2 linked regions of the Robiginitalea biformata HTCC2501 genome follow. Each later gene encodes a partner of the first gene's protein in a complex. Links are inferred from orthologs where the notes say so. Each region holds a gene or a part of one and is shown on either strand. Other genes may lie near its edges. The genes, in order: groL and metK.

Evidence for each region.
Region 2: the proteins of groL (region 1) and metK are in contact, whole or in part, in a cryo-EM structure (PDB 8P4O), measured with the Escherichia coli proteins. The link is inferred for Robiginitalea biformata HTCC2501 from one-to-one orthologs.

Annotation. Positions count from the first base shown.
Region 1 is NC_013222.1:1,245,034-1,260,153, reverse strand. What follows is about bases 7,761-10,626. They hold groL (chaperonin GroEL), read left to right. Parts: upstream 7,761-8,309; coding sequence 8,310-9,944; downstream 9,945-10,626. Other genes in these bases: RB2501_RS05520 (GAF domain-containing protein), read left to right, coding at 10,059-10,511; RB2501_RS05530 (co-chaperone GroES), read left to right, coding at 7,963-8,241; secG (preprotein translocase subunit SecG), read left to right, coding at 7,761-7,822. Also shown: topA (type I DNA topoisomerase), read right to left, coding at 1-1,533; RB2501_RS05560 (LVIVD repeat-containing protein), read right to left, coding at 1,853-3,100; tRNA (N6-isopentenyl adenosine(37)-C2)-methylthiotransferase MiaB, read left to right, coding at 3,253-4,698; RB2501_RS05550 (sigma 54-interacting transcriptional regulator), read left to right, coding at 4,700-5,965; RB2501_RS05545 (LptE family protein), read left to right, coding at 5,967-6,482; RB2501_RS05540 (hypothetical protein), read left to right, coding at 6,486-7,460; more of secG, read left to right, coding at 7,460-7,760; purH (bifunctional phosphoribosylaminoimidazolecarboxamide formyltransferase/IMP cyclohydrolase), read left to right, coding at 10,638-12,170; RB2501_RS05510 (rod shape-determining protein), read left to right, coding at 12,229-13,257; rod shape-determining protein MreC, read left to right, coding at 13,298-14,116; RB2501_RS05500 (hypothetical protein), read left to right, coding at 14,106-14,612; RB2501_RS05495 (peptidoglycan D,D-transpeptidase FtsI family protein), read left to right, coding at 14,670-15,120.
Region 2 is NC_013222.1:3,489,425-3,504,593, reverse strand. The notes cover bases 5,462-8,376. They hold metK (methionine adenosyltransferase), read left to right. Parts: upstream 5,462-6,248; coding sequence 6,249-7,505; downstream 7,506-8,376. Other genes in these bases: thrA (bifunctional aspartate kinase/homoserine dehydrogenase I), read left to right, coding at 7,885-8,376; RB2501_RS15515 (deoxynucleoside kinase), read right to left, coding at 5,462-5,936. Also shown: RB2501_RS15535 (inorganic diphosphatase), read left to right, coding at 1-217; RB2501_RS15530 (sodium-translocating pyrophosphatase), read left to right, coding at 369-2,765; RB2501_RS15525 (MgtC/SapB family protein), read left to right, coding at 2,900-4,165; RB2501_RS15520 (App1 family protein), read left to right, coding at 4,167-5,168; more of RB2501_RS15515, read right to left, coding at 5,322-5,461; more of thrA, read left to right, coding at 8,377-11,289; RB2501_RS15500 (trans-sulfuration enzyme family protein), read left to right, coding at 11,341-12,519; RB2501_RS15495 (RrF2 family transcriptional regulator), read left to right, coding at 12,553-12,960; RB2501_RS15490 (phosphoadenosine phosphosulfate reductase domain-containing protein), read left to right, coding at 13,136-13,759; RB2501_RS15485 (HEPN domain-containing protein), read left to right, coding at 13,831-15,169. UniProt on the Escherichia coli protein: Catalyzes the formation of S-adenosylmethionine (AdoMet) from methionine and ATP.

The sequences.
Region 1 (15,120 bases):
GTCCGATCCCACGGTTTCGCTCAATTCCTTCCGCTTCACGCCGCCTCCTTCCAGGGTGAGTTGCAGGTACTCCCGCTCCGTGCCGTCCACTGTGCCTTTTTCGACATACCCGCGATTCTGGATCGTGGAAATGGTCGGGGCATACGTGGAGGGGCGGCCAATCCCGAGTTCCTCCAGCTTTTTGACCAGGGAAGCCTCCGTATACCGGTACGGCGGTCGGGTAAACCGCTGGGTGGCTGTGATGTAGTTGTTGGTCAGCGCCTCGTCTACCTGCATGGCCGGGAGCATGCCGTCCTGTTCTTCGGCGTCCTCTTCGTCTTTGCCTTCCAGATACACTTTCAGGAACCCGTCAAATTTAATCACCTCCCCGTTCGCGCTGAAGAGGCGGTCGTCCCGGTCGTTGCGGATCTTTACCTGGGTGCGCTCCAGCTGGGCGTCACTCATCTGCGAGGCCAGGGTCCGCATGCGGATCAGCTCGTATAACCGGGCCTGGTCGCGCTCTACGTTGGGGCGCTGCAGCCCCATATCGGTGGGACGGATGGCCTCGTGCGCCTCCTGGGCCCCTTTGGATTTTGACTGGAACTTCCGGACTTTGCTGTACTTTTCCCCGTAATTCCCTACAATTTCTTCCTTGGCAGCCGCAATGGCCTCCCCGGACAAACTCACGCTGTCCGTACGCATGTAGGTAATAAGCCCCGCTTCGTAGAGCCGCTGGGCGACCTGCATGGTACGGGAGACCGAAAAATAGAGTTTGCGGGAAGCTTCCTGCTGGAGGGTGGAAGTGGTAAACGGCGCAGCCGGGGATTTCTTAGCAGGTTTGGTGTCCAGGCTGTCCACGGCAAAGGAGGCGTTGGCCAGCCCCGCCAGGAATTCCTGAGCCTCCGTTTCGGTATCGAAGCTCTCATTGAGTTTGGCGGGCAGGGTGGCCCCGTTTTCCGTCCGGAATTCGGCGGCAACCTTGAAGCTGCTCTGCGGTTCGAATTCCTCGATGGCCCGCTCCCGTTCCACAATCAGGCGTACGGCCACCGACTGCACCCGGCCAGCGGAGAGGCCCGGCTTGATTTTCTTCCAGAGGACGGGCGACAATTCATACCCTACCAGACGGTCCAGGATCCGGCGCGCCTGCTGGGCGTTGACCAGGTCGTAGTTGATTTTCCTCGGGTTCTCAATGGCCTTCTGGATAGCCGATTTGGTAATGGAATTAAAGACAATCCTCCGGGTCTTGTCGGCGTCCAGTTTCAGGGTCTCGGCCAGGTGCCAGGAAATGGCCTCCCCTTCCCGGTCCTCATCGCTGGCCAGCCAGATGGTTTCCGCCTTCGAGGCGAGTTCCTTCAACTTCTTGACCAGTGCCTTCTTCTCCTTATCGACCACGTATTTCGGACTGAAGTCCTTGTCTACATCCACCCCGAGTTCCCGCGAGGGCAGGTCGGCAATATGCCCGAAACTGGAGGTTACCTTGAAGTCCTTCCCCAGGAATTTTTCAATGGTTTTTGCCTTTGCAGGCGACTCCACGATTACCAGGTTTTTTGCCATTCCTTATAAATTAGGATCACAAAAGTAGCCGAATTTTTTAATATCCGCACCTGCCGGCCGTATCGGGGGATGCGGAAAATGACATTCCCGGCGGCGGGTATCCTTTCCCGAAGGGCCGCAAACCAAACCCGGCCTTACAGGAAATATCAATATATTATATCTTGTTAGAGTTGCCCCAGTAAAGCTGCAGCTGTTTACCCTCCCTATAGGTTCGGTTACCAGTTTGCCGAACAATTCGGGAAGCAACTCCGGGGCGAACAGGAGAGGTAAATCATTTGCGAAACGTCATCGTTTCCGGGCACAGAGCGATAGGGTACTCTCAATCAGCCAGGGTCAGCGCGCTGAGGAATTCGAGGCCCGCTTCCGTGTAGCGGTATTGGCTGAGCAATCCCTCCCCCACCATCAGCAGGTGGTCCTCGAGCGGGATCACATCGTACGGATTCACATCGTCGAATACGGCCAGTTGCTGCAGGTCCGTCACGTTGGACTTGTCGTAGACTTTCAGGCCGGAGGCCCCGTCACAAATAAAAAGCTGCTCGCCCCGGATACCCAGGCCGTACGGCTCGTCCATCGGATAGCTGATGAGGAGCTCGGGGGTGTGGATATCGCTGATGTCCACAATAAACAAACCGCTTTCCGTGGCACCGCAGCCATTCCCGCCCCGCAGGGTTACAAAGGCGTAGTCCCCGTCCACCACCACCGGGTCGCAGGCCGTGCCGTGCTGGAATTCTGAGACGAAGGCCGGAGCTGCAGGGTTGGAAATATCGAAAATGTACATCCCGCGCATACTGCCCAGAAAGAGGTGGTCCCCCCGGTTAAAAATGGTCTCGATATCGAACCCTGCAAATACATCGTCCCCGGCCACCGGCGCTTCGAGGTTGGAAATATCGAATACATTAATGGTGTGGCTGTCCACGGCGTAAAGGAAGTCTTCAACGATCTTGAACCGCGCTAGGGAACCGCCCTGTCCGGTCCCGGAGGCATTGTCCGCGGCCGCTTCCAGGAAATCTACCTGCCCCCGGTTCCTGCCTTCGACCTCGGAAACCGACAGCCGCTCAGTCCGCATTTCCCAACCCACCAGGATCTCATCCTGGGCATTCCAACCGTCGTACTCCACGATGTCTGCCTCAAACGGCCAGGGCACGTGGTCCTGCAGGACGCCCTTTAACCGGGCCACCGGACGGATGTTGTCCGGGTTGGAAATGTCGAGCACCACCAGGTCCGAGAGGCTGTCGGCAAACAGGTAGTTGTCCCTGACGGCGATATCGACATTCCCGGGAATATTGATAAACCCGGTCTTCCGGGGGGCCAAGGGGTCCCGGTTGTCGATCAGGTGGACTCCCTTGAAGGGTTCGTTGACGAAGATCCGGTCGCCGAAGGCGTAGATTTTTCCGGAAACTGTCAGGGGTTGGGGCGGGAAGATGTCCACCGCCGCTTCGAACTGTTCCACGGACATCGTCAGCGGGGTGGCCACCAGGTAGTCGGCGAATTCGGAATCATTGTCTTTTTCACAGGAATTCAGCAGGAGGAAGCCTGCCAGGATCAGAAGGAGGCGGGAGGTTTTCATCGGGCAATTGGTTTAAAGGGCTGTTATCCCAAAGATACGCAGGGGCGTTTCAGGTTGCGTTTTTTTAGGAAATTTTAAACGCTGCCAAATTGTCATATTCCCAAGTTCCTAGTATCTTTGCTGCCCTTCCGGTGAGAAGGAAATTCAGATGCATGGAAAAGACAATAAATGAAGCGGAACAGGGAACGGCCCTGGAAATGCGGGGCAAGGATGGGAATGCCCGCAAACTGTATATCGAGAGTTACGGCTGCCAGATGAATTTTTCGGACAGCGAAATCGTCGCGTCCATCCTGGGCCAGGAAGGATTCAATACGACCAGCCGCCTGGAGGAAGCAGACCTGATCCTGGTCAATACCTGCTCCATCCGGGAAAAGGCCGAACAAACCGTCCGCAAGCGGCTCGTCCACTTCAACGGCCTGAAAAAGAGCAACCCCGGCGTCAAGGTGGGGGTGCTCGGCTGTATGGCCGAACGGCTGAAGAGCCAGTTCCTGGAGGAGGAAAAGATCGTGGACATGGTGGTGGGCCCGGATGCCTACAAGGACCTCCCCAACCTGGTGCGGGAAGTAGACAGCGGGCAGAACGCCGTAAATGTCATCCTCTCCAAAGAGGAAACCTATGCGGATGTATCGCCGGTCCGCCTGGGCAGCAACGGGGTTACCGCCTTTGTTTCCATCACCCGGGGGTGCGACAACATGTGCACGTTCTGCGTGGTCCCGTTTACTCGCGGCCGGGAACGCAGCCGGGATCCGCAATCCATCCTCCGGGAGGTCGGGGATTTGTGGGCCAATGGCTATAAGGAGGTGACCCTGTTGGGGCAGAACGTAGACAGTTACCTCTGGTACGGAGGGGGCCTCAAAAAGGATTTTGACAAGGCGAGCCCCATGCAGCAAGCCACAGCCGTGAATTTTGCCGGGTTGCTGGAGATGGCCGCCACGGCCTACCCGGGCATGCGGTTCCGCTTTTCGACATCGAACCCCCAGGATATGACCCTGGACGTCATTGAGACGATGGCCCGCTTCGACAATATCTGCAACTATATCCACCTGCCCGTGCAAAGCGGTAGCGACCGGATCCTGAAAGCCATGAACCGTTTGCATACCCGGGAGGAATATTTCGGGCTTATCGACAATATCCGGCGGCTCATCCCGGATTGCGGCATCAGCCAGGACATGATTGCCGGCTTCCCGACGGAAACGGAGGAAGACCACCAGCAGACCCTGTCCCTGATGGACTATGTAAAATACGACTTCGGCTTCATGTTTGCCTATTCGGAGCGGCCCGGAACGCTGGCAGCCCGGAAAATGGCGGACGACGTCCCCGATGCGGTGAAGAAACGGCGACTGCGGGAAATCATCGACAAGCAGCAGGCGCACAGCCTGGAGCGCAACCAGGCGCATATCGGCCGCGTGGAGGAAGTGCTTATCGAAGGCCCCTCCCGCAAATCGGATGCCCATTGGATGGGGCGGAATACCCAGAATACCGTGGTGGTTTTCCCGAAAGAAAACTACCGGGTGGGCGAATTCGTCAATGTGCGAATCGAGGATTGCACTTCGGCCACGCTCCTGGGTACGGCAACCGGTTATTCCAATATGAACTGAAATGGAGAACGTACAAGCCATCAAACAGCGTTTTGAGCTGATCGGCAACGATGTAAAGCTCAACCGGGCCCTGGAAAAAGCGATCCAGGTTGCCCCCACGGATATCTCCGTGCTGGTCACGGGCGAAAGCGGGGTGGGAAAGGAATCCATCCCCAAGATCATCCATTCGCTCTCCCACCGCAAGCACGCCAAGTATATTGCGGTAAACTGCGGGGCCATCCCCGAAGGCACCATAGACAGCGAACTCTTCGGGCACGAGAAAGGGGCGTTTACCGGGGCCACCCAGACCCGGAGCGGCTACTTTGAAGTGGCCGACGGGGGGACGATTTTCCTGGACGAGGTAGGCGAACTGCCGCTGACCACCCAGGTGCGGCTGCTGCGGGTGTTGGAGAACGGGGAATTCCTGAAAGTGGGGTCTTCCCGGGTCCAGACCACGGACGTGCGGATTGTGGCCGCGACCAATATGAATATGCGGGAAGCCATCGAAAAGGAAAAGTTCCGCGAAGACCTGTTCTACCGGCTGAGCACCGTGGAAATCCATATCCCCGCCCTGCGCGACCGCCGGAACGACATCCACCTGCTGTTCCGGAAATTCGCCTCGGATTTCGGGCAGAAATACAAGATGCCGACCATCCGCCTGGAAGACGACGCCGTGCCCGTACTGGAGAACTACCGCTGGCCGGGAAACATCCGGCAGCTCCGGAATATCGCCGAGCAGATTTCCGTTTTGGAGAAAGACCGCTCCGTGTCGGCGGAGACGCTCCGGTCCTACCTGCCCGAATCCGGCGGGAGCCGGCTTCCGGCCGTGGTGGAACAACGGCGGCGCGAAGGCGACTTCTCCAACGAGCGGGAAATCCTCTACAAGGTACTCTTTGACATGAAGTCGGACCTGAACGACCTGAAGAAGCTCACCCTGGAAATGCTCAAACACGACAACAGTGAAAAAGTCCAGGAAGAACAGGAACAACTGATCCGCAAGATTTACGGGTCCGAGGACGGGGAGATCCTGGATGAGGAAACCGCCGTGGCCATCCTGCCCCCTGCCGGCCAGGAACCCGAGCGCACACCCCCTGCCGCCCCACCCCAGGACAAGTACCATTTTGCGGAGGAAATCGAAGAGGAAGAAACCCTATCTTTACAGGAAAAGGAAATCGAACTGATCGCAAAATCCCTGGAGCGGAACAAAGGCAAGCGCAAAGCCGCGGCTGCCGAACTGGGGATTTCCGAGCGGACCCTCTACCGCAAGATCAAGCAATACGACCTCTAGCATGAAGCGGATGAAGCAATTTGGCCTGGCCCTCCTGGCCCTGGTACTTTTGGGTTGCGGGGCCTACTCCTTTACCGGGGGGGACGTCGGCGAAGCGGAGACTTTTCAGGTGAACTATTTCCAGAATTACGCCACCCAGAGCCCCGGGTCGGTTTTCCACCCGGGCCTCGACCGGGACTACACGCTTTCCCTCCAGGACCTGATCCTCAACCAGACCAACCTGGACCTGGTAGGCTCCAATGCCGATTTGGTTTACGAGGGGGAAATCGTCGAGTACCGCGTGCAGCCCATGTCTGCCACTGCGGAGCAACGCGCTGCCCAAAACCGGCTGACGATGACCGTCAACGTGCGCTTTTTCAACCGAACCAAAGACAACGTGGACTTTGAACAGCGGTTTTCCTTCTTCTACGATTACCCGGCTGCCACCCAGCTGGCCAGCATCCGGGACGCCGCCCACCAGGAGATCTTTGAGCGGATCAACCAGGACATATTCACCCGATCCCTCGCTAACTGGTAGGAGATGCAAGTACCCGATTTCACATACCTGCTGCAGCAACCCGGGAAATTAAAAACCCCCGTCCAGACCCGGCAGCTCGAAGAAGTCCTGAAAACCTACCCCTGGTTCCAGGCGGCCCGGGCCCTCCACCTCAAGGGGCTGCGGAACCTCAACAGCTACAAATACAACCAGGCCCTGAAAGTCACGGCTGCCTGTACGGCCGACCGGGAAGTACTCTTCGATTTCATCACTTCCGAAGCCTTCCTGCAAAATGAAATTGCGGATGCGATTTCGGGCAAGACTTCCCTGTCGGATCGGGAAATCGAATCCGAGGAGGTGGCCCCTGAACCCGGAAGGGATGCCGGGATGGTGGACGAGGGGGAAGACGGGGCACTACCCCGGTCCACCGCGGAAGCCGAACAAATCCTCGACCCGAAACTCTTCCGCTCCAAAGACCCGGAGGTAGACAGGGAACTGGAGGCCGATCGGGTAGCGGCCCGTGAAAAACTGGGGATGGGCCGCCCCCTGGACTTTCACAAGGGAGAGCGCTATTCCTTCTCGGAGTGGCTGCAGATCACCAGCCTGGGGCCCGGCAAGCGCAAAGAGCCAACTACCCCCGCTGCAGGGGATGAGGACGCAGCGTCCAAAGCCCCGGGGGGTGACGCCGCGTCGCCGGCGAATCCCGACCCGAAACCGGCTGAAGACGCGTCGCGGAAACAGAAATTCGACCGGATAGACCGCTTTATCCGGGACAACCCGAAAATCGTCCCGCAGGCAGCCGCCGAAGCGGAAAAAGTAAACATTTCCCAGTCCGTTAAAATCGACAAGGAAGAGCTGATGACCGAGACCCTGGCCCGGGTTTACCTGGAACAGGGAAAGCACAAAAAAGCGATACAGGCCTACCGGATCTTAAGTTTGAAATATCCGGAAAAAAGTGGTTTCTTTGCGGACCAAATTAAAGCGGTGGAAAAACTGCGGAAAGATAAACCCAAGAAATAATGAGCACATTTTCCATATTCCTGGTCCTGATCATTATCGTCTGCCTGCTGCTGATGCTGGTGATCATGGTACAGAACCCGAAAGGCGGGGGCCTCTCCTCCTCCTTTGGCGGTGGCGGGAACCAGGTGGTTGGCGGGGTCAAGAAAACCGGCGACTTCCTGGACAAGAGTACCTGGACGCTGGCGACGGTCCTGATCGTCCTGATCCTGCTCTCCAATGTGACCCTGAAAACCAATTTCCAGGAGGCCGAATCGAGACTCCTGCAGGAAGACGGCATTGAAGCTGTACCCGAGGGGGACCTGGAGTCCATCCCCGAAGCGCCGGCCGGCGAACCTGCCAGCCCGCTCGATACGCTACAGTAAAAACACACCCGAAACTATGGGAAATGCCAGTTTGTATGACAAGCTGGCATTTTTCATTTCACAAACTGTCAGTTTTTGCCGCATGGCACAATTTCTGCCCTGTGGAAGGGCGAAACTTAAAATCTAAAAAATCGATCAATATGGCTAAAGTAAACATCAAACCACTGGCGGACCGGGTCCTTGTAGCACCCATGGAAGCCGAAACCAAGACGGCCTCGGGGATCATTATCCCGGACACGGCAAAGGAAAAACCGCAGAAAGGCAAAGTCGTTGCGGTAGGCCCGGGCACCAAGGACGAAAAAATGACCGTTTCGGTGGGCGACACCGTATTGTACGGCAAGTACTCCGGCACCGAGCTGAAATTCGACGGGGCCGACTACCTCATGATGCGCGAGAGCGATATTTTAGCAATCATATAAATTAAACACCACGGCCGGCCGGCCCGCGGGGCCGACTCCGGCTGAATCCAAAAATCAACATTCGCATTATGGCAAAAGACATAACTTTTGATATTGAAGCAAGGGACGGGCTGAAGCGCGGGGTAGACGCCCTGGCCAACGCCGTTAAAGTAACCCTCGGGCCAAAAGGCCGGAACGTAATCATCAGCAAATCCTTCGGGGCCCCGGTGGTCACCAAGGACGGGGTTACCGTAGCTAAGGAAATCGAACTGGAAGATGCCCTGGAGAACATGGGTGCCCAGATGGTCAAGGAGGTTGCCTCCAAAACCAATGACCTGGCAGGCGACGGAACCACTACTGCCACTGTCCTGGCACAATCCATCGTCAAGGAAGGCCTCAAGAACGTGGCAGCCGGCGCCAACCCCATGGACCTCAAGCGCGGTATTGACAAGGCCGTAGAGGCAATCGTCGAGAACCTTGCCAAGCAAGCCAAAAAAGTAGGCGACTCCAGCGAAAAGATCAAGCAGGTAGCCGCCATTTCCTCCAACAACGACGAGACGATCGGGGAACTGATCGCCGAGGCGTTCAACAAAGTTGGCAAGGAAGGGGTGATTACCGTTGAGGAGGCCAAAGGAACCGACACGTATGTGGACGTGGTAGAGGGAATGCAATTCGACCGCGGATACCTCTCCCCGTATTTCGTAACGGACTCCGAGAAGATGATCTCCGAGCTGGACAACCCGTACATCCTGCTCTTTGACAAGAAGATTTCCACCATGAAGGACCTGCTGCCCGTGCTGGAACCGGTAGCACAGTCCGGAAAGCCCCTGCTGATCATCGCAGAGGATGTGGATGGGGAAGCCCTGGCCACCCTGGTGGTCAACAAACTGCGCGGCAGCCTGAAGATCGCCGCTGTGAAGGCTCCCGGATTCGGCGACCGCCGCAAAGCCATGCTGGAAGATATCGCCATATTGACGGGCGGAACCGTAATCTCTGAGGAGCGCGGCTTCACCCTTGAAAACGCCAGCCTGGATATGCTCGGCACCTGCGAAAAGGTCTCCATTGACAAGGACAATACGACGATTGTCAACGGTTCCGGTTCTGCCAAGGACATCAAGGCCCGTGTCAACCAGATCAAATCGCAGATCGAGACCACTACCTCGGACTACGACCGCGAGAAACTGCAGGAACGCCTGGCCAAACTGGCCGGCGGGGTGGCCGTCCTCTACGTAGGGGCCGCTTCCGAAGTGGAGATGAAAGAGAAGAAGGACCGTGTGGACGACGCGTTGCACGCCACCCGTGCCGCCGTTGAGGAAGGCATTGTCGCCGGTGGGGGCGTTGCCCTGGTACGCGCCTTTTCGGTACTGTCCAAGGTGAAAACCGAAAACGCCGACGAAGCCACCGGGCTGCAGATTGTCGCCCGGGCCATCGAGTCCCCGCTTCGCACCATCGTGGAAAACGCCGGGGGCGAAGGCTCCGTGGTAGTTGCCAAGGTACACGAGGGGAAAGGAGACTTTGGCTACGACGCCAAGAGCGAGAAATACGTGGAAATGATGAAGGCCGGGATCATCGATCCCAAGAAGGTGACGCGTATTGCCCTGGAAAATGCCGCATCGGTTGCAGGCATGATCCTGACCACCGAATGCGCCCTGACGGACATCAAGGAGGACGCCCCTGCCGGACCGCCCATGGGCGGAGGCGGCGGCATGCCCGGCATGATGTAACCCGTTTCCGACTGAAACCATTCCCCTTTGGGAATTCACAAAAACCGGCAGCCCGATCTGCCGGTTTTTTTATACCCGATTTTGTAACTTGTCGGCCTTTAATCAGCAAGCCCAATGAACGAATCCCTATTGCAAGATGCCCTGGAAATCCTCCGGGATACAAATCAACCCCCGATAGCCCGTTTGCAAGGAGTCTGCGACCTGCTGCAGGACCGCGTCCCGCACTACGACTGGGTGGGCTTCTACTTCCGGAACGGGGACCGGCCCGAACTGAAACTGGGCCCCTATGCAGGGGACCCTACGGACCATACGATCATCCCTTTTGGCAAGGGGATTTGCGGGCAGGTAGCCCTGAGCAACGAAAATTTCGTGGTGCCGGACGTCGGCGCCCAGGACAACTATATCGCCTGCAGCATCCATGTTAAGGCGGAAATCGTCGTGCCCATCTTTGTGGACGGGGAAAATATCGGGCAGATCGATATCGATTCCCACACCCCGGACCCCTTTGGCCCGGAAGACGAAAAATTCCTGGAAACGATCTGTGCGGAAGTATCCAAGATCCTGTGAGGCCTTCGCTGGCCCCGGAGGCTTGCGCATTCTTTAAAACTTTCCCGGTTTTGTTGATAAACCGGCCGGCATGTTCAAGGCAAAGAACGTACTTTTGCTCACCTAAACCCTTATAATCCAGCACAGATGAGTACTTCCCGAAAAGCGGCTTCGGCCCTGGTCTCGGTTTTTCACAAGGACGGGCTCGAACCCGTGGTCCGCAAATTGCACGAACTCGGCATCGCCCTGTATTCCACGGGCGGCACTGAGGCATTTATCCGGAAACTGGGCATCCCCGTTACGGCTGTAGAAGATGTCACAGGCTACCCCTCCATCCTCGGCGGCCGGGTTAAAACGCTCCACCCGAAAGTCTTCGGAGGCATCCTCGGCAGGCGCGAACTCGAATCGGACAGGGAGCAACTGGAACAGTATGAGATTCCCCGGATGGACATCGTGATCGTGGACCTCTATCCATTCGAAAAAACAGTTGCCGACGGGGGCTCCCGCCAGGAGATCATCGAAAAAATCGACATCGGGGGCATCTCGCTCATCCGGGCGGCCGCCAAAAACTACAAAGACGTTCTCTGCGTGTCGGCCATGTCCGATTACGCCCCCCTGCTGGAGGTGCTCGAGGAAGGCAGCGGAACCACTACCCTGGAACAACGGCAGGCCTTTGCAGCCAACGCGTTTCAGGTTTCTTCCCATTACGATACGGCCATCTTCAATTACTTCAACCGGGAGGCGGGGAAGCAATCCCTGAAAATCAGCGTCCCGGAAGGGCGCGTTTTGCGCTATGGGGAAAACCCGCACCAACAGGGCATTTTTTACGGGGATTTCGAGGCCCTCTTTGACCAGCTGCACGGCAAGGCACTCTCCTACAACAACCTCCTGGATATCGATGCAGCGGTGAACCTGATGGAGGAATTCCGGGAAGACGACCCCACCTTTGCGATCCTGAAACACAACAACGCCTGCGGCCTGGCCACCCGGGACACGCTCAGCGATGCCTACCGGGATGCCCTGGCAGGCGACCCCGTATCCGCCTTCGGGGGCATCCTCATCTGCAACCGCCCGATGGATGCCGACACGGCCACCCAGGTCCACGAACTCTTCTGCGAAGTGGTCATCGCCCCCGCGTTTGATGCGGATGCCCTGGCCATCCTGAAAGGGAAGAAAAACCGGATCCTCCTGGTTCAGAAACCCCTGCCGCTGCCTGAAGGCCAGGTCCGCACCTGCCTGAACGGCATCCTCTACCAGGAGAAAGATTCCAAAACCGACCAGGCCGAAGACCTGGACTACGTAACCGGGAAACGCCCCACCTCCTCCGAGCTGGACGATTTGCTTTTTGCATCCCGCATCTGCAAGCATACGAAGTCCAATACAATTGTCCTGGCAAAAAACCGGCAACTCTGCGCCAGCGGAACCGGCCAGACTTCCCGCGTGGACGCCCTGAACCAGGCCATCCACAAGGCTGGCAGCTTTGGCTTTGACCTCCAGGGGGCCGTGATGGCCAGCGATGCCTTCTTCCCGTTCCCGGATTGTGTGGAAATTGCCGGGAAGGCCGGGGTAACTGCCGTGATCCAGCCGGGGGGCTCAATCAAGGACCAGTTGAGTATCGATTATTGCAACGAAAATGGAATTGCGATGGTAATGACCGGCACGCGTCATTTTAAGCATTAATTTTACTACTTTTATCGATAAAATTTGCCCGTTCGACGGGAAACCAAACAGCTAGCCAATGGGTTTTTTTGATTTCTTGACCGAGGAAATAGCCATTGACCTCGGTACCGCCAACACCCTGATCATACACGACGACAAGGTGGTGGTGGACAGCCCCTCCATCGTGGCCCGGGACCGGATTTCCGGGAAAATCATCGCAGTGGGCCGAGAGGCGAACATGATGCAGGGGAAAACCCATGAGAACATCAAGACCATCCGGCCGCTCAAGGACGGGGTTATCGCCGATTTTGACGCCTCGGAGAAGATGATCAATATGTTCATCAAGAACATCCCGGCCCTGAAGAAGAAATGGTTCCCGCCTGCCCTGCGCATGGTTATCTGTATCCCGTCGGGGATTACCGAAGTGGAGATGCGCGCCGTCAAAGAATCCGCCGAGCGGGTCAACGGCAAGGAGGTCTACCTGATCCATGAGCCCATGGCGGCTGCCATCGGGATCGGACTGGATATCATGCAGCCCAAGGGGAACATGATCGTCGACATCGGAGGGGGGACCACCGAAATTGCCGTGATTGCCCTCGGGGGGATCGTCTGCGACAAATCGGTTAAAATTGCCGGGGACGTCTTTACCAACGACATTATCTATTACATGCGGACGCAGCACAACCTCTATGTGGGGGAGAGCACGGCCGAGAACATTAAAATCCAAATCGGGTCGGCTACGGAAGACCTGCAGTCGCCCCCGGACGAGATGTCCGTACAGGGCCGCGACCTGCTGACCGGGAAACCCAAACAGGTGTCGATTTCCTACCGGGAAATCGCCAAGGCGCTCGACAAGTCGATCCTGCGTGTGGAAGACGCCGTGATGGAAACCCTGTCGCAAACCCCGCCCGAGCTGGCGGCGGATATCTACAACACCGGGATCTACCTGGCAGGTGGCGGTTCGATGCTCCGCGGGCTCGACCGGCGGCTTTCCCAGAAAACGGACCTGCCGGTCTACATTGCTGAGGACCCGCTCCGCGCCGTGGTCCGGGGCACCGGGATCGCCCTGAAAAACCTGGAGCGCTACAAGAGCATCCTCATCAAATAAAACGGGCCGGGGCCGGGCCCCGGCAGTTCAATAAAGCAGCATGCAGCGGATAATCAATTTCATCCTCCGGAACCGATCCTCCCTGCTTTACCTGTTCCTGCTGGCTGTAGCCCTTTTGCTAACCGTTCAAAACAACGCCCTGCACCGTTCCCGATACTTCAACTCGGCCAACTGGCTCACCGGGTCGGTTTACAATGCCTCCAACTCCGTGACGGATTACTTTGGGCTGGAGCAGGAGAACGACAAGCTCCTGGAGGAGAACCGCAGGTTGCGCATGCTGTTGTTCAATTCCGAAACCCGGGATTCCATGGAATTGGATACTGCCGAATTACACTATCAGGTGATGACTGCCTCCATCATCAAAAACAGCTATTCCGAGGCGAACAACTACATCACCATCGACAAGGGGCGCTCGGACAGCGTCTCCCAGGACATGGGGGTGATCACCTCCCGGGGCATCCTCGGGATTGTGGAAAAAGCCAGCAGGAACTACGCCTCGGTGCAGAGTATCCTCAACGCCAAATCGAATATCAACGCCAAGATCGCCGGGACGGATTACTTTGGCTCGCTGACCTGGGACGGCCGGGATTACCAACTCGTGCAACTCGAGGACATCCCCCGTTTGGTGCCGCTTCGCGAAGGGGATACGATTGTCACCGGGGCCATGTCGAGTATCTTCCCGGAAAACATCCCGATCGGCACCATCGAGGCATTCTCCCTGACCGAATCGCAGAGCTTTTACCAGATTGACGTCCGGCTGTTCAACGACATGACCAACCTGAAACAAGTCTACCTGATCCGCAACCGGGATCGGGATGAAATCCTCCAACTGGAATCCGACGTGGCCAATGACTTATAACTACCTGCTTACCGGTATCCGATTCATTGCGCTGGTCCTGGTCCAGGTACTGGTCTTTAACCGCATGAACCTCTTCGGGTATGTCAATCCGATGGTCTATGTCCTGTTCCTCTACTGGTACCCCGTCCGGGAAAACCGCACCACGCTCGTACTGGCCGCCTTCCTGCTGGGCTTTGCGGTAGACCTGTTCTCGGACACCATGGCCCTGCATACGATTGCCGCCCTGACAACGGCCTTCCTCCGATATCCGCTCATGCGGTTTGTTTTCGGGGTCAACATGGAATTCCAGAATTTCCGCCTTTCCAACTCCACCCGGGTACAACAATTCACGTTTTTAGCGTTATTGGTAGTGGTACACCACCTGGTATTCTTTGCGTTCGAAATTTTTAGTTTGTCGAATTTGCTGTTAATTTTGAAACGGGTGGTTCTCACGGGGCTCAGCACGTTCGTGTTCTCGGTGTTGCTGGCAACTTTGTTTGCCATCCGAAGGGAGTGATCCGAAACCTCGCTGCCACCCGCAATAGATACTAATTAATAACCGCATCCGCCGAAGATGAAGAAGCTGGTTCTGTCTTCCATCATTATCCTGATCGGGCTGACTTTTATCGGCAGGCTGTCCTATTTGCAGCTTTTCCGTTTTTCCCCGGACCAGATCCTGGAAGACCCGGCCATCAAGGTGGTATACGACTACCCGGAACGGGGCTACATCTACGACCGGAACGGCGAGCTTTTGGTGGCCAACCAGCCCGCGTATGACGTGATGGTGATCCCCCGGGAGGTGGAGCCCCTGGATACCCTGGAATTCTGCTCCCTGCTGGGAATCGACCGGGATCGGTTTGTCTCCCAGCTGGAAAAGGCCCGGGTGTACTCTCCCCGCCTGCCCTCGGTAATGGTGCCCCAGTTGTCTAAGGAGGACTATGCCGGGCTGCAGGAAAAGATGCGGAAATACAAGGGGTTCTACATCGAGAAGCGCTCCCTGAGGGACTATCGGACAAAGGCTGCGG
Region 2 (15,169 bases), 2.2 Mb from region 1 along the record:
CGACCCGATCTGGAGCCTGAAGGGGGATATCAGCGATTTGAATCCCCACCGGCTGAAGGAAATCGAGCATTTTTTCCAGGTTTACAAGGATCTCGAGGAGAAGAAAGTGGATACCGGTGGCTGGGGCAATGCGGAAGAAGCCCGGGAAATCTACCGCAGTTGCGTCCGGCGCTATGAGGACAGCGAATACAAAACCATCCGGAAATTCATGATCTGACCGACGGCCCTGCGCACCGCAAAGCCCTTAATCCCGCATGGTTAAGGGCTTTTTTTATTGTCCGGTATTTTACTACATTTGCTCGCGCTTAAAATGTTAAAAAAAGTGCAACACTTTCAGATTACATTAACGAAACTATACTGACTACATTATGGAACAAATCGTGAAATTCTTACCAGCCTTCGGCGTCCTGGGGCTGCTCTTTGTCCTGGTGAAGAACGCCTGGGTATCCAAGCAGGAAGAAGGGGATGCCAAAATGGCCCGGATTGCCAAAAATATTGCCGACGGGGCCATGTCATTCCTGAAGGCGGAGTACAAAATCCTTTCGATTTTTGTCGCTGCCGTGGCGGTTCTGCTATTCTTTAAGGGGCAGAATGAAGCCGGTTCCAACGGCATGGTTGCCGTGTCCTTTATCGTCGGGGCCATTTGCTCCGCCCTTGCCGGGTTTATCGGGATGAAGGTTGCCACCAAGGCGAATGTACGCACCACGCATGCCGCCCGGACCTCCCTTGGGAAAGCCCTGGAAGTAGCTTTTGCAGGCGGATCCGTCATGGGGATGGGTGTCGTCGGGCTCGGCGTACTGGGCCTGAGCGGTTTGTTTATGATCTACAGTGCCCAGGGTTGGGGGATCGATGAGGTCCTTAACGTCCTCTCAGGATTCTCCCTCGGGGCTTCTTCCATTGCCCTGTTTGCCCGTGTGGGCGGGGGTATCTACACCAAGGCCGCCGATGTGGGGGCCGACCTGGTCGGGAAGGTGGAAGCCGGCATCCCGGAAGACCACCCGCTGAACCCCGCTACCATCGCCGACAACGTGGGCGATAACGTGGGGGACGTTGCCGGGATGGGGGCCGACCTGTTCGAGTCCTATGTGGGCTCCATCATCGGTACCATGGTACTGGGGGCTTCTTTTGTGGTCCTCCCGGAGTTCCAGGGGGCATTTAACGGCCTGGGGGCCGTTTACCTGCCGCTGGCACTGGCCGGTGCCGGAATCGTCATGTCCATTATCGGGACCTTCTTTGTCCGTGTGAAGGACGGCGGTTCCCCGCACAAGGCCCTGAACATCGGGGAATTCGGATCGGCAGCCCTGATGCTGGTGGTTTCCTATTTCCTGATTGGCGCCATGCTTCCGGAAACATGGACTGAAGGCGGTCGGGAGTTTACTTCCATGGGCGTCTTTTTGGCGACAATCGCCGGCCTGGTGGCCGGTTTGCTGGTCGGGAAGGTCACCGAATACTACACGGGAACCGGGACCAAGCCGGTGAACGCCATCGTGCGGCAGTCCGAGACCGGGTCCGCCACGAATATCATCGCCGGCCTGGGCGTGGGGATGATGTCCACGGCTATCCCGATTTTACTGATCGCTGCCGCAATCCTGGTATCCCACTACTTTGCCGGGCTTTACGGGATTGCCATCGCAGCCGTTGGGATGCTGGCGAACACCGGGATCCAGTTGGCCGTTGACGCATATGGCCCGATTTCCGATAATGCCGGGGGGATTGCCGAAATGGCTGAACTGCCCGGGGAAGTGCGGGAGCGCACCGACAAACTGGACGCCGTGGGGAATACCACAGCTGCCATTGGAAAAGGATTTGCGATTGCCTCTGCCGCCCTTACGGCCCTGGCCCTTTTTGCCGCGTTCATGAAAACGGCAAAAGTCACCGCGATCGACGTTTCCCAGCCGGATATCATGGCAGGTCTCCTGGTGGGCGCCATGCTGCCCTTTGTGTTCTCGGCCCTGTCGATGAATGCCGTGGGGCGTGCCGCCATGTCGATGATCGAAGAGGTCCGCCGGCAGTTCCGGGATATCCCCGAGTTGAAGGCCGCCCTTGCCGTCATGCGCAAGTACGATGCGGATATCTCCAAGGCCTCTGCGGCCGACCGGAAGATATTTGACGAAGCCGACGGGAAGGCGGAATACGAGAAATGCGTGGAAATTTCTACCAAGGCCTCTATTAAAGAGATGGTACTTCCCGGGCTGCTGGCCATTGCTGTACCTGTCGCGATTGGCTTTATCGGGGGTGCGGAAATGCTCGGAGGCCTGCTTGCAGGGGTTACTTCCGCAGGCGTATTGATGGCCATCTTCCAATCCAATGCCGGGGGTGCCTGGGACAATGCCAAAAAGATGATCGAAGAGCAGGGCCGCAAAGGCACGGATGCCCACAAGGCAGCCGTGGTTGGGGATACCGTCGGGGATCCGTTCAAGGATACCTCGGGACCCTCCCTGAACATCCTGTTGAAGCTGATCTCTGTGGTGGCGCTGGTTATCGCCCCGAGTATCGCGCTGTCCTCGGACGGTCTGGCGGCTTATTCGGAAGGCAGCGAAGTCCAGAAGCAACTGCAGGTGCAGATGGATGAGAATGAGGACGGCACCGTTACGGCCTACGTGACTACCACCACCAGTGTAGACGGGGAAAAGACTGTTGAGGAGGTGACTTTCACCGGGACGGAGGAAGATGTAAAAGTCAGCCTGGAAAACTACACCGAGGCTGAAGCTTCAGTTGAAGTCCAAAAAGACGTGAAAAAAGTGAAAAAGGTGGTGGAGGAATAAAATGACCTCCTGGGTCTTAAACCCTTTACCTGAAGAACGAACCCCGGCCGCAAGCCGGGGTTTTTTTGTGGCAGGCCCCGAATAATCCGGATCGCGTTTGCCCGTCAAGGCCAGCTGTGCTATCTTCATGGGCCATGGAGTACGAAGACCTGATCAACCTGGGCATTGCATTCGGACTGGGGATGCTCACCGGCTTGCAGCGGCAGCACGCCGACTCAAAGATGGCCGGGGTGCGTACTTTTACATTGATTGCCATGCTCGGGGTGCTGTCCGGAATGCTCAGCCGGGTGTATGACAGTCCGCTGATCATGCCGGCATTCGGCCTGGTGCTCGGGGGGTTGCTGATTACCGCGAACGTGATCAAGAACGGCCGCTCGGACACCCCGGACATCGGGCAGACCACGGAGGTGGCCGCCCTGCTGATGTTTGCCATCGGGGCCTACCTGGTCATGGGCGAACGGATGATCGCGGTGGTTACCGGGGGTGCCTTGGCAATTCTGCTCTACCTCAAGGACAAACTCCACGACTTTATCGAAGACCTGCAGGAAAAAGACCTGGCGGCCATCATGACATTTGCGGGGATTTCCCTGGTCATCCTGCCGTTGTTGCCCAACGAAACCTTCGGCCCCCTGGATGTGCTCAACCCGCGCAGCATTTGGCTGATGGTTACCCTGATTGTGGGCATCAGTGTGGTGGGATATTTTATCTACAAATTCATGGGTGCCAGGGCAGGCACCATCTCCGGGGGCATCCTGGGGGGGCTGATCAGCAGTACGGCCACTACGGTGAGTTATGCCCGGAAAACCAAGGAATCCGGCGCGGTACACATCATGGCGGCTTTTGTCATCGTGGCCGCTTCCGCGGTTGCCGTGATCCGAGTGCTGGTGGAAGTGGGGGTGGTTATCCCGCAACACCTGCCCGCAATGATCCTCCCATTACTGGCCGAATTCCTGGTGCTCGTCGGAATCTGCGTCTGGATTTACCTGCGCATGAACCGGGACGATTCCGTGGAGTCCGTCCCGGAACCTAAAAATCCGGCCCAGTTCAAAAGCGCCCTGATATTTGGCCTGCTCTACGGCCTGATCCTGTTGGCAGTGGCATTTATCAAGCAGGAGTACGGGAACGAAGCCCTGTACGGCCTGGCGGTCATTAGCGGGCTCACGGACGTGGACGCCATTACGCTCTCCCTTTCGCAGCTTATGCGGCAGGATCGCCTGGAAATCTCCACGGGCTGGAAACTCATTTTGCTGGCATCCCTCTCCAACCTGGCTTTCAAGGGGGCCATGGCGGCCGTGCTGGGTACCCGGAAGCTGGGGCGTTGGATCGGTATCTCCTTTGGGTTGGGGATAGGGGCCGGCCTGCTGATTATCTGGCTCTGGCCGCAAAACTGGCATCTCTGATATGGGTTGGCTGGGGAGGAAAGACCCGCTGCAGATCGTGGCTTTCCAAAGCTACGGCACGAAAAACCGCCTGTATATCCGCGGACGGGCACTGGAGGATGAGACCATCGACCTGGCTCAGAAGGGGATCGTCAAACTCCTGCTGAACAGCTGGAAACGCTTTGAGACCGATGAAATCCGGCATACGCCATTGACCATCCGGCTCCCCGACGACCGCTGCTTTGAGGTGGAAACGGGTTCCGACGGGTATTATCTGCTGGACGAGCAGGTAGACGGACTCGGAAAACTGGTGAACCGGGAGGGCTGGGTACACTTTGAGATTTCGTTCCGCACCGAAAAGCTCTCCCGCCCGGTCCTGGGGGAAAACCGGTTTCCCGGGGCGCTGATGATCCCAGCCGTGGGCGCCCAATACGGGGTGATCACCGACATCGACGACACGATCCTGCACACCGGGGTAACGTCCTACCTGAAGTGGCAGGTTATTGCCAATACGCTATTCAAAGGGGTGGAAAGGCGCCTGCCGCTAAAGGGAGCCCCGGAACTCTACCACCGGCTGCACCGGGGTCGCGACGGCCAGAGTGCGAATCCCGTTTTTTATGTAAGCCACAGCCCCTGGAACCTGTATCGCTACCTGGAATTCTTCCTCAGCAATAACCGATTTCCAAAAGGTCCCATCCTCTTGCGGAGTATGGCCAGTTTCTGGAAGCGGAAGAAACAGGACGTGCCCCAGAAGCGGCACGAGATCGAGAATATTTTTAAAACCTACCCGGACATGCCGTTTATCCTGATAGGGGACAGCGGGGAGCGGGATGCGGATATCTACCTGGCCATTGCCCGGCAGTTTCCGGGGCGGGTACTGGCCATCTACCTGCGCAGTGTGCGGCACACCAAAAGGATGCAGCGCGTCCGGGACCTGATTGCCGAAAACACGCATATTCCCATATTACTGGTGGACCAGTCCGAGGAGGTGATCCGCCATGGGGAGTCGATCGGCATTATTTAGAAAATGTACCCCGGCAAGCAGCGCGGCCAGCGGGAAGTTACGTCTTGCAAAACGCCCGGCGGCAAGTCCCGTCTTGCGGAACGACCAACGCGTAGTTACGCCTTGTGAAAGGGCCTGCGGGCAGATCCGGGCTCGTCGGGGGGGGGGGCGGAACTAGAACAACCCGTGGATTTCCGCATCGATGCGGTTGATGACCTCCCCGAGGTGTTCCGGGTTGTCCACAAAGTTCAGTTTGTCGACATCGATAATCAGCAACTTGCCTTTTTCATAGCTGTGTACCCAGGCCTCGTAGCGTTCGTTGAGCCGGCTGAGGTAGTCGATGGAAATGGAATTTTCGTATTCCCGCCCCCGGTTGTGGATCTGGTTGACCAGGTTCGGGATGGAACTGCGCAGGTAGATCATCAGGTCCGGCGGCATCACCAGGGTTTCCATCAGTTCGAATAAACTCGTGTAATTCTGGAAATCCCGGTTGGTCATCAGCCCCATCGCATGCAGGTTCGGGGCAAAAATATGGGCGTCCTCGTAGATGGTCCGGTCCTGGATGACGTCCTTCCCGCTTTCGCGGATTCGCAGAATTTGCCGGTACCGGCTGTTGAGGAAGTAGATTTGCAGGTTGAAACTCCACCGCTCCATCTGGGTGTAAAAATCATCCAGGTAGGGGTTGTCCACCACATCTTCAAAATGCGCATCCCACTGATAGTGTTTGGAAAGCAATTTGGTTAGGGTGGTTTTCCCTGCGCCGATGTTGCCGGCAACCGCAATATGCATACGTTTGTTCTTTCGGTTGGTAACGTCTGAAAAGGGCACACAATATACGAAGTATCGCCGGACCCTGAAAGGATGGGGACGCGAATTCGGGGTGCTAAAAACCCGCTCCCGCCGGGTTTCAGATTCCGGCCAATTCATTACCTTTGCGCCATTGTTTTCCAGAGGACAGATTTGACTGATTGCAACCTCTGATCCGGAATTGAGCCGGACCACCAAAAATGCTAAAGCAGTTTGCTCCGCTCTCAGGGCGACAGTCAATGCGCTTTTTGCATCCCCGCGATCCGTCGGCTGTCTCGCATTAAAAACGCGCACATGCCGTATTTATTCACATCCGAATCCGTAAGCGAGGGACATCCCGATAAGGTCGCCGACCAGATCAGCGATGCGCTCCTCGATAATTTCCTCGCCTTTGACGCCGAGAGCAAGGTTGCCTGCGAAACCCTGGTGACCACCGGGCAGGTGGTCCTGGCCGGAGAGGTCAGGAGCCATACCTACGTAGACCTGCAACAGATTACCCGGGAGGTGATCAACGACATCGGCTATACCAAAGGCGCCTACCAGTTCAGCGGGGATTCCTGCGGGGTGATTTCCCTTATCCACGAGCAATCCCAGGAAATCAACCAGGGGGTGGACCGGGGGGATAAAAAACTTCAGGGTGCCGGGGACCAGGGCATGATGTTCGGGTATGCCACCCGGGAGACCGACAATTATATGCCCCTGGCGCTGGACATCGCCAACCGGATCCTTCAGGAGCTCGCCGCGCTTCGCCGGGAATCCGATGCGATTCCGTATCTGCGCCCGGACGCCAAGGCACAGGTAACCATCGAATACTCCGATGACGACCAGCCGCAGCGTATCGATACGATTGTCATCTCCACCCAGCACGACCCGTTTGACCCGGACGACGCCGCAATGCTGGCCCGGATCAAGAAGGACCTGCTGCAAATACTGATTCCCCGGGTAGTGGCCGGCCTGCCAGAACGGTTGCGGGGCCTGTTCGACGAGCGGATCAAATACCATATCAACCCGACGGGTAAATTTGTTATCGGCGGACCCCACGGGGATACGGGCCTCACGGGCCGTAAGATCATCGTGGATACCTACGGGGGCAAAGGTGCCCACGGAGGCGGTGCCTTCAGCGGCAAGGACCCGAGCAAGGTAGACCGAAGTGCGGCTTATGCTGCCCGCCATGCGGCCAAAAACCTGGTGGCAGCCGGGGTGGCCGACGAGATCCTCGTACAGGTGAGCTATGCCATTGGGGTGGTGGAGCCAACCTCCATCAACGTAACGACCTACGGCACCTCCAGGGTTAATCTCACCGACGGGCAGATCGGGGCGAAAGTTGCCGAACTGTTCGATATGCGGCCCTTTGCCATTGAGGAAAGGCTGAAGCTGCGAAACCCCATCTACCTGGAGACCGCCGCCTACGGACACATGGGCAAAGAACCCCGCGTGGTTACCAAGGTGTTTGAATCCCCGTACAACGGGCGGGTGACCAAGGAGGTGGAACTCTTTACCTGGGAGAAGCTGGACGCCGTGGACGCGGTCAGGGAAGCCTTTGGCCTGTAGCCGGTGGTGTTGGCCCGGGCCAAAGGCATCGGGCTGGGACAAAAAGCTTTGCCTATTAAATTATTCGGCCCGAAATTGGGAATTTCCCTTATGGCATCCCTATATTTGCCGAGACGTTCACATATATACTGACTCGTTATCAAGAAAGGTGGAGGGACTAGACCCAGTGAAGCCTTGGCAACCCTTCGCACAATCGAAGAAGGTGCTACATTCTAACCCGGACCGGGATCGGGGCCAGCTGGCTGCCGCGGTGCGGGGCAGATAACAACCGGGCGCTGCCCCGCTTCCATTTTCTTTTTAACGCCGACATTTAAAGCAATCCGTATTCCGGATGGGTGCCCAACGGACGCCCCGGACGGAACGGCCTTCAAATAAAACCATGGAAGCATCGCCATTGCAACATATCCAGTTAAACGCCTTTACCACCGAAAAAGGCGTTACCCAGCAGATCGAGCTGTCGTACCAGCTCTTCGGGAGGAAACTCCACACGGCCCCCGTTGTGCTGGTAAACCACGCCCTCACGGGAAATTCCAACGTCGCCGGGCCGGACGGCTGGTGGACGTCCCTGGTGGGCCCGGGCAAGTGCATCGACACGGAGACTTACACGGTACTCTGTTTTAATGTTCCCGGAAACGGCTATGACGGTTTCCTGATAGAGAATTACAAGGATTTTATCGCCGGGGACATTGCGCGCATCTTCCTCCTGGGTCTGGAATACCTCGGCATCCACAAGCTCTTTGCCCTGATTGGCGGCTCCCTGGGGGGCGGGATTGCCTGGGAGATGGCAGCTCTGCGCCCGGATTTGGCAACCCACCTGATCCCGGTGGCTTCCGACTGGAAGTCGACAGACTGGCTCATCGCCAATTGCCAGATACAGGAGCAATTCCTGGTAAATTCCTCCCAACCCGTACACGATGCGCGGATGCACGCCATGCTCTGTTACCGGACCCCCGAGTCGTTTAAGCAGCGTTTTCGCCGGAGTACAAACGAGGAGTCCCGGTTGTTCAACGTCGAAAGCTGGCTGCTCCACCACGGCAAGAAGCTGCAGGAACGTTTTCAGCTGGCGGCTTACAAGCTCACCAACCAGCTCCTGAAGACCATCGATATTACAAGGGGCGGGGAAGAGGCCTTCCAGCGGCTCCAGCAAAGCGCCACGCATATCCATATCATCGGGGTGGATTCCGATTTGTTTTTTACGGCTGCCGAAAACAAGGAGACCTATAAACAGCTCGCCCAGGTCAATTCCAATGTCACCTACGGGGAAATCCATTCCGTGCACGGGCACGATGCCTTCCTGATAGAATTCGACCAGATGGAACAGCTGCTGCAGGACGTTTTCGGTGGCACCGGACAGCGTCCCCTGAAGGTGCTGAAGTTCGGCGGGAAATCCCTGGCCAACGGCGAGGGCATTGACCGCGTCCTGGATATCATTTCGGCACGCGTAGCGGAAAAGGAACGCGTAGCGGTGGTGTTGTCCGCACGGGAAAAGGCCACGGACCAGCTCGAAGAACTGCTGGAACTGGCCGCGGACGGGAAGGATTACAGCGAGGCTTTCAGCCGTTTCGAAAACTATCAGCGGCACACGTTCTCCAATGTCGGTCTGGGGGATTCCTTTGAAGCGATTGCGAGGCTGCTGGAAGGGGTACGCCTGCTGGGCGATTACAGCCCGAAGATCAAAGACCAGGTCCTGGCCCAGGGAGAGTTGCTGTCTGCCCGGCTGATAACCAAGCTGTTGATCGGCAGGGGCCTGAACGCCGTACTCGTAGATGCGCGTGAGCTGATCCGTACGGACTCGGGCTTCGGGAACGCCCAGGTACTGGACGAAGTATCCCGGGAAAACGTCAACCGCTTTTTCTCCGGGCTCCAGGCAGACACCGTGGCCGTCGTCACGGGGTTCATCGCATCCAACGCCCTGGGGGAGACCACCACGCTGGGCCGCAATGGGAGCAATTACACGGCTTCCCTGCTGGCCAACTACCTGAACGCTGCCGAATTGCAGAATTACACCCATGTCAACGGCATCTACACGGCGAACCCGGACCTGGTCCCCGGCGCCCGGCGCATCGAACAGCTTTCCTATTCGGAGGCCAACGAACTGGCCAATTTCGGGGCGACGATCCTCCATGCCAAAACCATTATTCCGCTCCTGGAGAAGAATATCCCGTTGCGCATCCTAAATACCTTTGACGGGGACGGGGAGGGTACGCTGATCAGCGCCCGGTCCAGCCGGGACGGTATCCGCTCCCTTTCGGTCATCGAGCACGAGGCCCTGATCCACCTGGAGGGACGGGGGCTGCTCGGCAAGGTCGGCGTGGATGCCCGGATTTTCAAGGCGCTCGGACAGAGCGGGATCAATGTGGGGATTATCTCCCAGGGTTCCTCGGAACGGGGTATCGGTCTGGTGGTACGGGCGGATGCGGCGCAGCGCGCCAAGGCAGCGCTCGAAGCGGAGTTCGAGGAGGATTTTCGCAACCAGGACATCACCCGGATCCACATGACTTCGGACGTCTCGGTCATTTCTATCGTGGGGCAGGACCTGAGCACCTTCCACAAACCGTATAACGCGCTGATCCGCAACCAGGTGATCCCCTTGTTGTTCAACAATACAGTGACCGGCAAGAACGTCAGCCTGGTGGTCCGCAAAGCCGATACGCTCAAGGCGCTGAACGTGATGCACGGACAGATTTTCGGGATCAGCAAGAAGATCAACCTGGCGGTGTTCGGCGTGGGGACGGTTGGCAGCACGCTGATGCACCAGCTCCTCGCCTCGGCAGACAAGATCGAGGCGCGCAAAGGCATCCGCCTGAATGTCTTTGCGGTGGCCAACTCCACCCGGCTGTTGCTCGACGAGGCAGGCGTGGGAGCGGACTGGAGTTCCCGCTTGTCCAGCGCCCCGGAGGGTTACCAGCTTACGGAGCTGTTCGACTACGCCCGGTCGCACCACCTGGAGAACCTGGTTGCCGTGGACAATACGGCCAGCGAGGATTTTGTGGCCCGGTATTTCGATTTTGTGGAGAACGGGTTCGACCTGGTTTCCTCCAACAAGGTCGCCAATACGCTGGGATACGATTTCTACAGCCTCCTGAGGGAGGAACTCGAATCCCATCAGAAGCAGTACCTGTACGAAACAAATGTCGGGGCCGGCCTGCCGCTGATCGACACCATACAGCTCCTGCATCTGTCCGGGGAGAACATTACGCGTATCCGCGGGGTGTTTTCCGGGTCGCTCAGTTATATTTTTAATACCTTTTCCCGGGGAGGAACCTCGTTTTCTGCCTGCGTTCAGGCAGCTTTGGACAAAGGATTTACCGAGCCGGACCCCCGGGAAGACCTCTCGGGCAACGATGTGGGGCGCAAACTCCTTATCCTCGCCCGCGAACTCGACCTGCAGAACGAATTCGGGGATGTATCCATCGAAAACCTGATTCCCAAAGAACTGCGGGGCGGGACCCGGGAGGAATTCCTGGAATCCCTGTCCCAACTCGATGATCACTTCGGGGCCATCCGCGACCGGCAGGAGGCGGGCCATGTACTTCGCTATGTGGGCGACCTGTCCGGCGACTTGCAGCAGGACAAGGGCAACCTGGAAGTGAAGCTGGTATCCGTGCCCGCCGACAGCCCGCTCGGCCAGGTAAAGGATGCGGATTCCCTGATAGAGATTTACACGGAATCCTACGGGAAACGACCCCTGGTGATCCAGGGGGCGGGTGCCGGTGCAGCCGTTACCGCCCGGGGCGTTTTCGGGGACATTCTTCGCATTGCCGAGAAGGGATTTGCAGATTAAAAAACACAGCGGCGCGGGAGCCCCGCCATGAAACCAAAAGAACACCAGGTCATGAAAAAGAGACATCAGCCAGAGACGGAAGCCATCCGTACGCAGATCAACCGGACGGAGTTCCTCGAACACTCCGCACCGCTTTACCTGTCTTCCAGCTTTGTATTTGAGGACGCCGAAGATATGCGGGCGTCTTTTGCCGAGGAAAAGGAGCGGACCATTTACTCCCGCTACTCAAACCCGAATACCTCCGAATGGATTGAGAAAGTTTGCAAGATGGAAGGGGCCGAAGACGGTTTTGCCTTTGCGTCCGGGATGGCCGCGGTATTTTCCACCTTTGCCGCCTTGCTCAACAGCGGCGACCACGTAGTGTCTTCCCGTTCCGTTTTCGGGTCTACCCACACGCTGTTTACGCAGGTTTTCCCCAAGTGGAATATCAGCCATTCCTACTTCCGCTACGACCGTCTGGAGGAGGCCGAGGCGCTCATCCGCCCGGAAACGCGGATCCTCTATGCGGAATCGCCTACGAATCCCGGAGTGGATGTGCTGGACCTGGAGGCCCTCGGGCAACTGGCCCGTAAGCACAACCTGCTGCTTGTCATCGACAATTGTTTTGCCACGCCGTACCTCCAGCAGCCCATCCGGTTCGGGGCCGACCTGGTCATTCATTCCGGAACCAAGCTCATGGACGGTCAGGGGCGTGTGCTGGCGGGGATTACCGTGGGCAGCAGGGAACTGATAGACCGGGTATACAGGTTTTCCCGGATTACCGGCCCGGCGCTCTCACCGTTCAATGCCTGGCTCCTGTCCAAGAGCATGGAAACCCTTGCGGTACGGGTAGACCGCCATTGCGAGAATGCGCTGAAAATCGCCGAGTTCCTCTCGTCCCACCCCAAGGTGAACTGGGTGAAATACCCTTTTCTAAAGACCCACCCGCAATATGAACTGGCCAAGAAGCAAATGAAAGCAGGGGGGTGCGTAGTCGCCTTTGAGGTGCAGGGGGGCGTCGATGGCGGTAGGACATTCTTTGACCAGATCGAACTGCTTTCGCTATCCGCCAACCTGGGGGATACCCGCAGCATCGTCACCCACCCGGCTTCCACCACCCACAGCAAACTGAGCCCGGAAGACCGCCTGGAATCCGGGATAACCGACGGGATGGTGCGAATATCCGTGGGCCTGGAACACCCGGATGATATCTGCGCCGACCTGGGGCAGGCCCTGGATGCCGTAAAATAGGGGAAGTAGGTCTATTTTGCCTATCTTGGTACTATGCTATCCAAGAAAACGAAATACGGGCTCAAGGCGCTCACCTACCTGGCTGCGCAGAAAGACAGGGAACCCGTTCAGATTGCCGAAATCGCCCGGCACGAGAATATTTCCCAGAAGTTCCTCGAAAGCATCCTCCTGACGCTTCGCAAAAACGGATTCCTGGGGTCCAAAAAGGGGAAGGGCGGAGGCTACTACCTGATTAAGGACCCGGGTGAAATCCGGATGACCAGCGTCATGCGGGTACTGGAAGGACCCATCGCCATGGTACCCTGCGTCAGCCTGAATTTTTATGAACCCTGCGATGATTGCCCGGACGAATCTGCCTGCTCGGTCCATAAGCTGATGCTCATGGTGCGCGACAGCGCCCTGGCCGTATACCGGAACCATACGCTGGCCGATTTTGTGTAGACCCGGGGAGTCGCTATGCCCGGGGTTGTCAATTTGGCAACATCCCCCCGAAAATTTTAAAAATCTATTAAAACTATAGGGTAATCATACATTTTATCAAATTTTAACGTTGAGGTTTGGAAAAGAAGTGTAGTTTTGAAATCAAATAGTCTAGTAAGTCAATAGATTTAATACTATGGTTATCTCCGAATCTCAGGTCCGACACCTGAACCAGCAACTGAAAGGCATTCCGCCGGAAGAAATTATTTCCTGGGCCCTGGACCGGGCAAAACGGCCGGTACTCACCACGAATTTCAGGCCGTATGAGGTCGCCATCCTGCATGCCGTAACGGACATCGACCGACGCGTTCCGGTAATTTGGTGCGACACGGGCTACAATACCCCGCAAACCTACCGGCATGCCGAAGAACTCATTGTCAAACTCCAACTCGATATCCGGCTCTACGTTCCCAAACAGACGGCGGCCCATCGGGATGCCATTATGGGTATCCCCGATATCGAGGACCCCCGCCACGAATTGTTTACCGAACAGGTGAAGTTGGAACCCTTCCGGCGCGCCATGTCGGAACACCGCCCGGACGTGTGGTTCACGAACCTGAGGAAGGGGCAGACGGCACACCGGGACACCCTGGATATCCTGAGCCTGAGCAAGGACGGGATCCTCAAGGTAAGCCCGTTCTATTACTGGAACGACTCGCAGCTGGACGTCTACCTGGCATCCCGAGACCTGCCGAACGAGCATACGTATTTTGACCCGACCAAGGTGCTCGAGAATCGGGAGTGCGGCCTGCACACCTGATTTTGCCTGTTCGTTCCTGCCCGGAAAGAATGCGTCTAATAAACTATAAAATCCATAGGAATAATAGATATATGAAAAGCTTTCGCACAGAATTGGAGAACCCGGTGGTTGAGAAGGATATTGTTGAACTGGAACGGAAGATCCGGCAGTTCCGCGAGGGCGAGCTCAATGAGGAGAAGTTCCGAAGCCTCCGGCTGGCCCGCGGCGTTTACGGCCAACGGCAACCCGGGGTGCAGATGGTACGGATCAAACTTCCCTACGGAAAAGTGACTGCGCGGCAACTGCACCGCATTGCCGATGTTTCCGACACCTATTCTACCGGGATCCTCCATATTACCACACGACAGGACATCCAGATCCACTATGTGGACCTGGACCGAACCCCCGAACTGTGGGCGGAACTCGAAAGGGATGCCGTCACGCTTCGGGAAGCATGCGGGAATACGGTCCGCAATGTAACGGCCAGTGAGACCGCGGGGATCGACCCCGGGGAACCTTTCGACGTATCCCCCTATGCGCAGGCGCTTTTCGAATATTTCCTGAGGAACCCGGTAGGGCAGGAGATGGGTCGGAAATTCAAGGTGTCTTTTTCCGCATCGGATGCGGACACCGGGCTTTCCTATATGCACGATCTCGGGTTTATCGCCCGGGTGGAAGCCGGCCGGCGGGGATTCAAAGTCCTGGTTGGGGGCGGCCTGGGTGCCCAGCCGCGCCATGCGGACGTGCTGTACGAATTCCTGCCCCAGGAACAGATTATCCCGTTAATGGAGCGGGTTCTCCGGGTCTTTGACCGGTATGGGGAACGGAAAAGCCGGGCCAAGGCCCGGATGAAATTCCTCATCAGGGATATTGGCCTGGACCGGTTCCGGGAGCTGTTGGCCGAGGAAACCCCCGGGATTCCCGTCAGGGAATATCCCATCGACGCGGAGGCCTATCCGCAACCCCGGCCTGCTTCGACTCCCCCTGATATCCCGGTTCCTGCGGACATGGAGGCCTACCAGGCGTGGAAACGCACCAATACCATCCGGCAGAAGCAGGACGGGTATGTGGCGGTTGGGCTTCGGGTCTTCCTGGGGAATTTCACTACCCGGCAAGCGCGTCAATTGGCCGACCTGGTTGCCAGGTACGCCGCTTCGGAAATCCGGCTCAGCCTCCGCCAGAATATCCTGATCCCATTTGTCCGGGAAGCCTGGTTGCCGTATTTCCACAATGAACTCGAAAAAATCGGCCTGGCCCAACCCGGGTACAATACGGCCGCGGACATTACGGCCTGCCCGGGTACGGATACCTGCAACCTGGGGATTGCCAGCAGTACGGGAATCGCGACGGAACTCGAAAGGGTAATTGCAGCGGAATACCCGGACTTTATCCACAACCCGGACGTGGTTATCAAGATCAGCGGGTGCATGA